2 linked regions of the Salinarimonas sp. genome follow. Each later gene encodes a partner of the first gene's protein in a complex. Links are inferred from orthologs where the notes say so. Each region holds a gene or a part of one and is shown in the gene's direction. Other genes may lie near its edges.

What was found. The genes of interacting proteins can lie anywhere in the genome.
Region 2: the proteins of ABL310_RS18705 (region 1) and dapF are in contact, whole or in part, in a solved structure (PDB 5YGU), measured with the Escherichia coli proteins. The link is inferred for Salinarimonas sp. from one-to-one orthologs.

The regions. Positions count from the first base shown.
Region 1 is NZ_CP157794.1:4,003,340-4,009,395, reverse strand. Bases 1,405-4,233 are described here. They hold ABL310_RS18705 (RNA pyrophosphohydrolase), read left to right. Parts: upstream 1,405-2,481; coding sequence 2,482-2,985; downstream 2,986-4,233. Other genes in these bases: chrA (chromate efflux transporter), read left to right, coding at 3,420-4,233; hisE (phosphoribosyl-ATP diphosphatase), read left to right, coding at 3,032-3,385; ABL310_RS18710 (divergent polysaccharide deacetylase family protein), read left to right, coding at 1,405-2,480. In the rest of the region: ABL310_RS18715 (S41 family peptidase), read left to right, coding at 1-1,076; more of ABL310_RS18710, read left to right, coding at 1,230-1,404; more of chrA, read left to right, coding at 4,234-4,832; ABL310_RS18690 (hypothetical protein), read left to right, coding at 4,934-5,095; ABL310_RS18685 (hypothetical protein), read right to left, coding at 5,183-5,335; ABL310_RS18680 (mandelate racemase/muconate lactonizing enzyme family protein), read left to right, coding at 5,519-6,056. UniProt on the Escherichia coli protein: Master regulator of 5'-end-dependent mRNA decay.
Region 2 is NZ_CP157794.1:5,081,262-5,085,832, forward strand. The notes cover bases 1,614-4,571. They hold dapF (diaminopimelate epimerase), read left to right. Parts: upstream 1,614-2,624; coding sequence 2,625-3,518; downstream 3,519-4,571. Other genes in these bases: ABL310_RS23590 (DUF1194 domain-containing protein), read left to right, coding at 1,614-1,886; ABL310_RS23595 (hypothetical protein), read right to left, coding at 1,896-2,480; mtaB (tRNA (N(6)-L-threonylcarbamoyladenosine(37)-C(2))-methylthiotransferase MtaB), read left to right, coding at 3,518-4,571. In the rest of the region: ABL310_RS23580 (hypothetical protein), read left to right, coding at 1-340; cmk ((d)CMP kinase), read left to right, coding at 328-972; more of ABL310_RS23590, read left to right, coding at 1,062-1,613. UniProt on the Escherichia coli protein: Involved in the succinylase branch of the L-lysine biosynthesis and in the biosynthesis of the pentapeptide incorporated in the peptidoglycan moiety. Catalyzes the stereoinversion of LL-2,6-diaminopimelate (L,L-DAP) to meso-diaminopimelate (meso-DAP).

The DNA.
Region 1 (6,056 bases):
AGAGCTTCCGCGACATGCAGGTGCAGACGCGCGGCGAGTTCGGCGGGCTCGGCATCGAGGTCACGATGGAGGAAGGCCTGGTCAAGGTCGTCACCCCCATCGACGATACGCCGGCGGCGAAGGCGGGCGTGCTCGCCAACGACCTGATCACCCATATCGACGGCGAGGAGGTGCAGGGCCTGACCCTGAACCAGGCCGTCGACCTGATGCGGGGCCCGGTCAATTCCTCGGTCGATCTGCGGATCCGCCGCGGCGAGGGCGCCGAGCCGATCACGGTCTCGATCACCCGTGACATCATCCGCATCCGCCCGGTGCGTTGGCGCGCCGAGGACGACGTCGGCTACCTGCGCGTGACGCAGTTCAACGAGCAGACCTACCCGAACCTCGAGAAGGCCATCGCCGAGCTCACCGAGGAGATCGGCGAGGAGCGGCTCAAGGGCTTCGTGCTCGACCTGCGCAACAATCCGGGCGGCCTGCTCGACCAGGCGATCATGGTGTCCGACGCGTTCCTCGACCGCGGCGAGATCGTCTCGACCCGGGGCCGAAACGCGGCCGAGACGCAGCGCTTCTCCGCCCGCTCGGGCGACCTCACCGACGGCAAGCAGGTCGTGGTGCTCGTCAACGGCGGGTCGGCCTCCGCGTCCGAGATCGTCGCCGGCGCCCTTCAGGACCACGAGCGCGCCACGGTCATCGGCACGCGCTCCTTCGGCAAGGGATCGGTGCAGACCATCATTCCCCTCGGCGGAACGGGCGCGCTGCGCCTGACCACGGCGCGCTACTACACGCCGTCCGGCCGCTCCATCCAGGCGGTGGGCATCGATCCGGACACGATCGTGCTGCAGAACGTCCCCGAGGAGCTTCGCGGTCGCGATGCGGTCGAGGGCGAGGCGGGCCTGCGCGGCCACCTCTCCAACGGCGAGGAGGAGGAGATGCCCGCGTCCTCCGCCTACGTGCCGCCGGATCCCGAGGACGACACGCAGATCGCCGCCGCCATCGCGATCCTGCGCGGCGAGCGCATCGAGACGGCGATCGACTCCGCCGCGCGCGAGCCCGAGGCCGAGACGGTTCCGAACTGAGGATAAGCCGCGACGCGGCGGCGCTTCGTCCGCCGTGTCGCCACCCTGCACTCGACGGCCCGCCTTCGATGCTCGACATTGGAGGCGGGCCGTTGCGATTCGGCCCCGGCGAGAGGGCCGGTATCACGGGTGAGGGGAGCGGAGACGGGTCCTGTGTCCAGCGCATCCGACGACCTGACGACGCCGCTCGGCGCGGATCGCGAGGCGAGGAAGCCCTCGGCCTGGGCGCGCTCGCCGCTGGCGCGGCTGCCGCTCGGGCGGATCGCCTCCGGCGCGCTGATGGCGTCCGCCGCCCTGATCGGCGGCTATCTCGCCCTCGCCGACGATCCGATGGGCGGCGAGCCGCACGCCGTCGTCGAGATCCGCGACGGCGCATCCCCCGAAGGCGCGGCCGCGAGCCCGCCGCAGAGCGGCCTCGCCCTGATCCAGGACCTGCCGCGCCAGGGACCGCGGGCGACCGCCGTCGAGGTGGAGCGCGCCTCCGGCGTCGACGTGATGCGCCCCGACGGCGCGGCCGATTCGGGCGCCTTGATCATCCAGGTGCCGCAGGACGGCTCCGCGGCGCCCTCGCAGGCCGATCTCGCCGGCGGCGGTCTCGCCCCGGCGCCGGACCCGCGCCTCGTCGAGCGCACACGCTACGGGCTCCTGCCGCGCATCGGCGAGGACGGCGCGACGCCGCTTTCCGTCTACGCGCGCCCGGCCGCGCCGCTCGTGGCTTCCGAGAGCACACGGGTCGCCATCCTGGTCACCGGGCTCGGCATCAGCCAGACGGGTACCGCCGAGGCCATCGACCGGCTCCCGGGCGACGTCAGCCTCGCCTTCGCACCCTATGGCGGCGATCTCGACCGGCACGTGGCGCGAGCGCGAGAGGACGGGCACGAGATCTTCCTGCAGGCGCCGATGGAGCCCTTCGACTACCCCGCCAGCGACCCGGGCCCGCATACGCTCACCACCGCCGCCTCCGCCGACGACAATCGCGACCGGCTGCATTGGCTGATGGGGCGCTTCACCGGCTATGTCGGCGTGGTGAACTTCATGGGCGGGCGGCTCACCGCCGACGACGCGGCATTTCGGCCGATCCTCGCCGAGATCGGCGGGCGTGGGCTCGGCTTCGTCGACGACGGCTCCTCCTCGCGGACGCGCGCACCGGCGCTCGCCGGCGCGCTGGGCCTCCCGGCGGCGCAGGCCGATCTCGTTCTGGACACCGTCCCCGATCCCGACCGGATCGACGCCGCGCTCGCCCGGCTGGAGACCCTCGCCCGGGATCGCGGCTTCGCGTTCGCCACCGCGAGCGCGCTGCCGATGACGGTGGAGCGCATCGCCGCCTGGGCCGCCGAGGCCGAGCGGCGGGGCGTGCGCCTGACGCCGGTCTCCGCCACGCTCGCCGTCCCCACCGGAGGCTAGGATGCCAGACGAGAAGCCGCCCTACCGCCCTTGTGTCGGCGTCGCTTTGTTCAACCGCGAAGGTCTCGTCTTCGTCGGCAAGCGTATCCCCGAATCCGGCCCGGAGCACGTCGAGGGCCCCTATGTCTGGCAGATGCCGCAGGGCGGCATCGACCCGGGCGAGGATCCGCTCCTCGCGGCGCGTCGCGAGCTGCTCGAGGAGACCAACGTCTCGAGCGCCAGCCTCCTCGGCGAGGCGGCCGATTGGTACGCCTACGACCTGCCCGACACGGTCGCCGCGCAGGCCTGGAAGGGCAAATGGCGCGGCCAGACGCAGAAATGGTTCGCCTTCCGCTTCGAGGGCGAGGAGAGCGAGATCGACATCGCCTCCCCGGCCGGGCACGCGCCCGAGTTCGAGGCCTGGCGCTGGGAGCGGCTCGAGCGCCTGCCGGAGCTGATCATCCCCTTCAAGCGCCCCGTCTACGAGCGGGTCGTGGCCGATTTCGCCCGCTTCGCGGCGGTGTGACCGCCCTCGTCATCGCCGCGTCACGCGAATCGCGCATCAGAGGCTGATGAGCGACGCCATCGACCGTCTGTACCGCGCCGTCCTCGCCGCCCGGAACGAGGACGTGGCGACCTCGAAGACCGCCCGGCTTCTCGCCGCGGGCCTGCCCAAGATGGGCAAGAAGCTCGCCGAGGAAGCCGTCGAGACCGCGCTCGACGCGCAGGGCGGCGATACCGGCCGGATCGTCGCCGAGAGCGCCGACCTGATCTATCATCTCACGGTCCTGTGGGCCGGCGCCGGGATCGAGCCGCGCCAGGTCTGGGAGGAGATGGAGCGGCGCGAGCGGCATTACGGCATCGCGGCGAAGGTGCCGAAGTCCGAGCGCAAGCGCGCCCCTGACGCGCGCCAGCGCCTGCGCTAGCTTCGTTGCGCGAACGCGACCCGGAGACACCCCGATGACGAAGCCGACGGCCGAGAGCGGCGCGCCGCCCACCGATGCGCCCGCCGGCGCGCCGGCGCATCCGAGCCTCGGCGAGGCCTTCCGGGTCTGGGCGCGGGTCGCCGCGCTCTCCTTCGGCGGGCCGGCGGGGCAGATCGCGGTGATGCACCGCATCGTCGTCGAGGAGAAGCGCTGGGTCTCGGAGAGCCGGTTCCTGCACGCCTTGAACTATTGCATGCTGCTGCCCGGCCCGGAGGCGCAGCAGCTCGCCACCTATCTCGGCTGGCTCACCCACCGGACGCTCGGCGGCGTGATGGCGGGGCTCTTGTTCATCCTGCCGGGCGCCGTCTCGATCCTGGCGCTGTCCATCGTCTACGCGCTCTACGGGAACGTCGGCTTCGTCGCGGCCCTGTTCTTCGGGCTGAAGGCGGCGGTTCTCGCCATCGTTCTCCAGGCGCTGGCGAGGCTCTCGGGCAAGGCCCTGCGCAACGGCGCGATGTGGGCGCTCGCAGCGGCGGCCTTCGTCGGCATCTTCTTCTTCTCGGTGCCTTTCCCGGTCATCGTCATCGGCGCGGGCCTGATCGGCTTCCTGGCCGCGCGCGCGGGCGCGCCCGCCTTCCTGCCGCCGCCGAAGAACGCACAGGCCGCCGACGATCCGCGCGGCGACTACCTCGTCGGCGATCGCCTGCCGCCGCACGCGAGGCCGACCGCGCGCGCGACGCTGCGAGTCGCGGGCGTGTGCCTCACGATCTGGCTCGTTCCCGTGGCCGCGCTCTTCCTCGCGCTCGGGCCGACGGACACCTACACGCAGATCGCGCTGTTCTTCTCGCAGATGGCGATGGTGACCTTCGGCGGCGCCTACGCCGTCCTCGCCTATGTCGCGCAGCAGGCGGTGGAGGCCTATGGCTGGCTCGCGCCCGGCGAGATGCTCGATGGTCTCGGCATGGCGGAGACGACGCCGGGGCCGCTGATCATGGTCCTGCAATATGTCGGCTTCCTCGCCGCCTTCCGCGATCCGGGAGGGCTCGACCCGGTGCTGGCCGGCGCGCTCGGTGGGCTGCTCGCGACCTGGGTCACCTTCGCGCCCTGCTTCCTGTGGATCTTCCTCGGCGCGCCCTGGATCGAACGCCTGCGCGAGAACAGGCCGCTCGCCGGCACGCTCTCGGCGATCACGGCGGCGGTGGTGGGCGTGATCCTGAACCTCGCGCTCTGGTTCTCGATCCACGTCCTCTTCCGCGAGACCGTGCCGGTCCTCACCGCCGGGCTCGATTTCGCGGCGCCGGTCCTCGGGAGCGTCGACCCGTGGGCGACGCTGCTTTCGGCGGCGGCGCTCCTCGCCGTGTTCCGCTTCGAGGCGGGCATGCTCGTCGTGCTGGCCGGGGCGGCGGGGGCGGGCGTCGTCCTGCATCTCGCGGGGCTCGTCGCCTGAGCGCGACCGGCCGCCGCCACATGAAGCGAAGCTGAACGGGCCGCTCAGGCTCGGTTCCGGCACGGCTCGCTACACGAGACCTCACGCACGGAGGTCTCGTCATGTTCAAGCGCCCGCTCGCCCTCGCAGCCGCCACCCTCTACGTCACGACGATGATCGGCCTCGTCGGCGGCATCGGCGTGATGGCGTCGAGCGCGCCGACCCAGCCGGAGGGCTCGGGCCACGAGGTCGGCTTCGCGCTGATCATGCTCCTGAACAAGTGAGGGCATCTCGTGCGAACGCACGTGAAGATGCGCCGGGGCTGGTCCGCCCGGAACCTCGAAGCCGGCATTCACGGCTGATGGTCGGGCCTACTCGCCGGCATCCTCGCGGGCGGCCGGACGCGCGCCCTCTCGCTCCGCCTGGCGCTTCTCGCGCCTGAGCGTCCAGACTTCGCGGACCGCGAAGCCGATCACGGCGACGAGGAGAAGAAACTCGCCCAAAACGATGAGGGCGCTCTGCATGGCGTGCCTCGTGGTGGCGATGGATGATCGGTCTCCTGCAGAGCTAGGGCGGCACGGCTGCCGGGAAAGAGGGCGGCGCGCGGGCCGTGCGGGAGAGCGGACCTCACGGCTTGGCAGCCGGGCGCCGCGTGCGCATGCTGCGCCCCGAAGGGCGGTGCTCGCCCGGGCAGGGAGATGGAGCCGATGAAGATCGCCAAGGTCGTCGCCAGCGTGCATCGCGTGCGCGGCACGCTGCCGGTCTCGGGCAAGCCGATCCCGGACGCGGTGCGGGTCGTCTGCGAGATCGAGACCGACGACGGCCTCGCCGGTATCGGGATGACCGGCCGCTTCCTCGCGCACGGCACGGCGGCCGTCGTGAACCATCACCTCGGTCCCGCGGTGGTCGGGCTCGACCCGCGTGACGTCGAGGCCGTCGACGCGCGTCTCGCGGCGCTCGCCTCCGAGCGCGGGCGCATGAGCGGCATCAATCTCGCGGCCAGGTCCTGCATCGATCTCGCCTGCTGGGATCTGGCCGGGAAGGCGGCAGGGCGCACCGTCGCGCAGCTTCTCGGGGGGCACTCCGACGCCGCCGACGTCTACGTCACCTTCGGCTTTCCCGGCTACGATCGCGACGAGCTCGTCGAGACGGCCCGGATGCTCGTCGGGCAGGGCCATGCGAGGCTCAAGCTGCTCGTCGGCACGAGCCACGGCCTGACCGCGGACATCGACCGGGTGCGCCGGG
Region 2 (4,571 bases), 1.1 Mb from region 1 along the record:
CCCGATCGCGTTCGAGGCGGCGGTCGACGCGGCAGGCGGGCCGTCCCCGGCGGCGGCCGTGCTGCTGGCCGGGCTCAACTCCCCGGGACGCGTGACGGTCGTCGCGCCCGTCGGCGCGCTGGATCCGCTGGTCGACCTTCTGCGCCGCTTCGGCGCGCGCGTCGCCTTGGAGACGCGCGACGAGACGTGCGCCATCGTCCTCGAGGGCCAGCCGGAGCTGCACGGCGTTCACGTCCGCGCGGACGCCGTGGCCGGCGCCTCGCCGCTTTCGCCATCCGAGCGGCCCGGCGCCGACGCCGACGCGCTCGCAACGAGGGAGCCTCCCGCATGGGGTTCGTGATCGCCGTCGACGGGCCGGCCGCTTCCGGCAAGGGGACGCTGTCGAAGCGCATCGCCGCGCATTACGGGCTCGCGCATCTCGATACCGGCCTGCTCTATCGCGCGGTGGCGCGGCTCCTGCTCGACAAGAGCCGCGCGCTCGACGACGAGCAGGCCGCCGCCGCGGCCGCCTACGCGCTCAACCTCGCCTACATGGACGAGAGCCGGCTGCGCGGAGCGGAGATGGGCGAGGCGGCCTCCCGCGTCTCGGTGATCCCCGCCGTGCGCGCGGCCTTGCTCGACCGGCAGCGCGATTTCGCGGCCCAGGAACCCGGCGCCGTCCTCGACGGCCGCGACATCGGCACGGTGGTGTGCCCGGAGGCCGCCGTGAAGCTGTTCGTCACGGCGAGCCCGGAGGAGCGGGCGCGGCGACGGCACCGCGAGCTCGTCGACCGCGGCGACGCGCCGCCCTACGAGAGCGTGCTCGCCGACATCCGCGCCCGCGACGCCCGCGATACGGGCCGGGCGTCCGCGCCGCTGCGTCAGGCGCAGGACGCGATCCTGCTCGACACGACCGAGCTCGACATCGACGCCGCCCTCGCCCGGGCGATCGCCGTCGTCGAGGAGGTGCGCGGCGCTTCGTCGCTTCCGTAAGGCGCCCACTAGCCTCGATCCGTCGCCGGCTGGCATGCTCCTCGCTTGAACCGCGCTCGGGGGGCTCTCCAGACGAGGAGGCCGAGGCGATGTGGGCGTTGCGTGTCGGCGGGAGTTCCCGCCTGGGCGGCTTGACCGCCCTTCTCCTCGCGGCTGCGGTCGCGAGCGTCGGGCCGGCTCGGACCGCGCAGGCCGAGACCGAGGTGGACGTCGCGCTGGTGCTCGCCGTCGACATCTCCTTCTCCATGGACACCGACGAGCAGGAGCTCCAGCGCGCCGGCTTCGTCGAGGCCCTGCGCTCGCCGGAAGTGCACGAGGCGATCGATCGCGGGTTGATCGGGCAGATCGCGGTTACCTATGTCGAATGGGCGGGCGTCGCCGATCGGCACGTGATCGTGCCCTGGACGCTGGTCGACGGCCCGGAGAGCGCCGTCCGCTTCGCCGAGGACCTCGAGTTCGAGCGCATCCACCGGGCGCGCCGGACCTCGATCTCCAACGCCATCGAGTTCGGGCTCGAGATGCTCGAGGAGAGCGGCGTGCGGGCGTTGCGCCAGGTGATCGACATCTCCGGCGACGGGCCGAACAACGAGGGTCGCTGGGTGACGGTGGCGCGCGATCGCGCGATCGAGCGCGGCGTGACCATCAACGGCCTCCCGATCATGCTCAAGCGGCCGGGCTATCTCGATATTCACAATCTGGACGAATACTACATCGACTGCGTCATCGGCGGCCCGGGGGCCTTCGTCGTGCCCGTGCGCGCGCCCGAGGAGTTCGTCGACGCGATCCGCACCAAGCTCGTGCTCGAGATCGCCGGCGAGGCGCCCGACGAGCCGTTGATCGAGCTCGCCCAGGTCGACGTTCCGACCGACTGCCTGATCGGCGAGCGGCAATGGGAGCACCGAAACCGTTTCTGAGAGGAGGCGTCATTCCGGGACGACCAGGATCGCGATCCGCGATCCCGGCGCCTCGGCGTCGGCGGCGAGCGCGAGCAGCTCCTCGTAATAGACGTCCTCGACGACGAGCCCCTCCTGGTCGAGATGGGCGGTGAGCGCCTCGTAGGCGTCGCCGATCTCGGCGTAGGCGCCCGCGTGCACCGTGCGCATGGCGTAGCCGGACGGCGTCGCCCCGAAAACGAGACGCGGGGCGGCGGCGAGCGCGGCGTCCGCCTCTTCCGGCTCCGGCGCGCGGGCGAGCGGCAGGTGCAAGACGAAGCCGACCATGAGATCGTCGCCGCCCTCGAAGGCGACGAGCGGCGCCCCGGCCGCGGAGAGCCCGCCGGCGGCGAGGCCGTCCTCCAGGACGCGCGTGGCCTCTTGCAGGGCGGCGAAGACGTCGTCCCAGGGCGCGCGCTCCCGCAGGAGAGCCGCCGGCCGGTCCACCAGCCGCACCGTCTCCACCGTCGGCGCGACGAAGACGCCGTCCTGCGCCGCGGCGGCGGAGGATTCCGACGCGAGGGCGATCGCGAGCGCCGTCAGAGCATGCCGTGCCTGCGTGCGAATGCCTGCCAAGCGACCTCCTCCCCTGCCGGTGGCTCCGCGACGATATACGGAGCGGTACGGCGGGGCGAGCCCCCCTGGCATTCCGCTCCACCCTGTCGCATATGTAGCCGCGTCCGTTCCGGCTCGCCCAGGCAGCTTCCCAGGTATCGCCCCATGTCCCCCCTCGCGCACCGCCGCTTTCTCAAGATGAACGGCATCGGCAACGAGATCGTCGTGCTGGATCTGCGCGGGACCGACATACGCGTGCGGCCGGAGGAGGCGCGGGCGATCGCGCGCGATCCGGCCTCGCGCTTCGACCAGCTGATGGTCGTGCACGATGGGCGCATCACCGGCGTCGACGCCGACATGAAGATCTACAATACCGACGGCTCGGAATCGGGCGCCTGCGGCAACGGCACCCGCTGCGTCGCCTGGGCGCTGACGCGCGATCCCGCGATGGGCGACCCCGCGAGGACGACGCTGACCTTGCGCACGAAGGCGGGCGTCCTGCCCGTCACGATCGACGGGGAGTGGACCTTCACCGTCGACATGGGCGCGCCGAAGCTCGCCTGGCAGGACATCCCCCTGCGCGACCCCTTCCCGGATACCCGCACCATCGAGCTGCAGATCGGCCCGATCGACGATCCGATCCTGCACTCGCCGGCGGCGGTCAACATGGGCAATCCCCACGCGATCTTCTTCGTCGACGACGTCGACGCCTACGATCTCGCCAGGATCGGCCCGCTGCTCGAGAACCACCCGATCTTTCCCGAGCGCGCGAACATCTCCCTCGCCGAGATCGTCTCGGAGAGCCGCATCCGGCTGCGCGTCTGGGAGCGCGGGGCGGGCATCACCCGGGCCTGCGGCTCGGCCGCCTGCGCCGCCCTCGTCGCCGCCGCGCGCAAGACGCTCACCGGGCGCGAGGCCGTGGTGGCGCTGCCCGGCGGCGAGCTGACGATCCGTTGGCGCGAGCGCGACGACCACGTGCTGATGACGGGGCCCGTCGCGCTCGAGCACGAGGGCCGGTTCGCCCCCGCTCTGTTCGCGGATCGCGCGGAGAGCGCCTGATGGCGGGGGCCGACGCCCCTCCCGCGCCGGAGATCCACACCTTCGGCTGCCGGCTGAACATCGCCGAGAGCGAGGCGATCGCCCGGCGCATGGAGGCGGCGGGCCTCACCGACGCGGTCGTCGTCAACACCTGCGCCGTGACCACCGAGGCGACGCGCCAGGCCCGCCAGGCGATCCGCCGGATCGGGCGCGAGCGGCCCGGGGCGCGCGTCGTCGTCACCGGCTGCGCGGCGCAGGTGGAGCCGGACGCCTTCGCGGCGATGCCGGAGGTCGCCCACCTCGTCGGCAACGAAGAGAAGCTCGAGGCCGAAACCTGGACGCGCCTCGCGCGGCCCGACGCGCCGCGCCGCCTCCTCTCCGACGTGATGCAGGCGCGCACGGCCCGCGCCCCGGACGCCGCGCCGCCGCGGGGGCGCACCCGCGCCTTCGTCCAGGTCCAGACCGGCTGCGACCACCGCTGCACCTTCTGCGTCATCCCCTTCGGCCGGGGGAATTCCCGCTCCGTGCCGCTGCCGGTCGTGATCGAGACCGTGCGCGCCCAGGTGGAAGCCGGCGCGCTGGAGGTCGTCCTCACCGGCGTCGACCTGACGAGCTGGGGCGGCGATCTCGACGGCGCGCCCCGCCTCGGCGCGCTGGTGAAGGCCATCCTCGCCGCGGTCCCGGACCTGCCGCGGCTGCGCCTCTCCTCCATCGATTCGGTGGAGGTGGACCCCGATCTCGTCGAGGCGATCGCCACCGAGCCCCGGCTGATGCCGCACCTGCACCTGTCGCTGCAGGCGGGCGACGACCTGATCCTCAAGCGCATGAAGCGCCGCCATTCCCGCGCGGACGCGATCCGCCTCTGCGCCGAGCTGCGCGCGGCCAGGCCCGAAATCGTGTTCGGGGCGGACGTCATCGCGGGCTTTCCCACCGAGACCGAGGCGATGTTCGCCCGCTCCCTCGATCTCGTGGCGGAATGCGGGCTCACCCATCTCCACGTCTTCCCCTATTCGCCGCGCCCCGGCACCCCGGCCGCGCGCATGCCCCCGGTCCCCGGTCCGGTGGTCAAGGAGC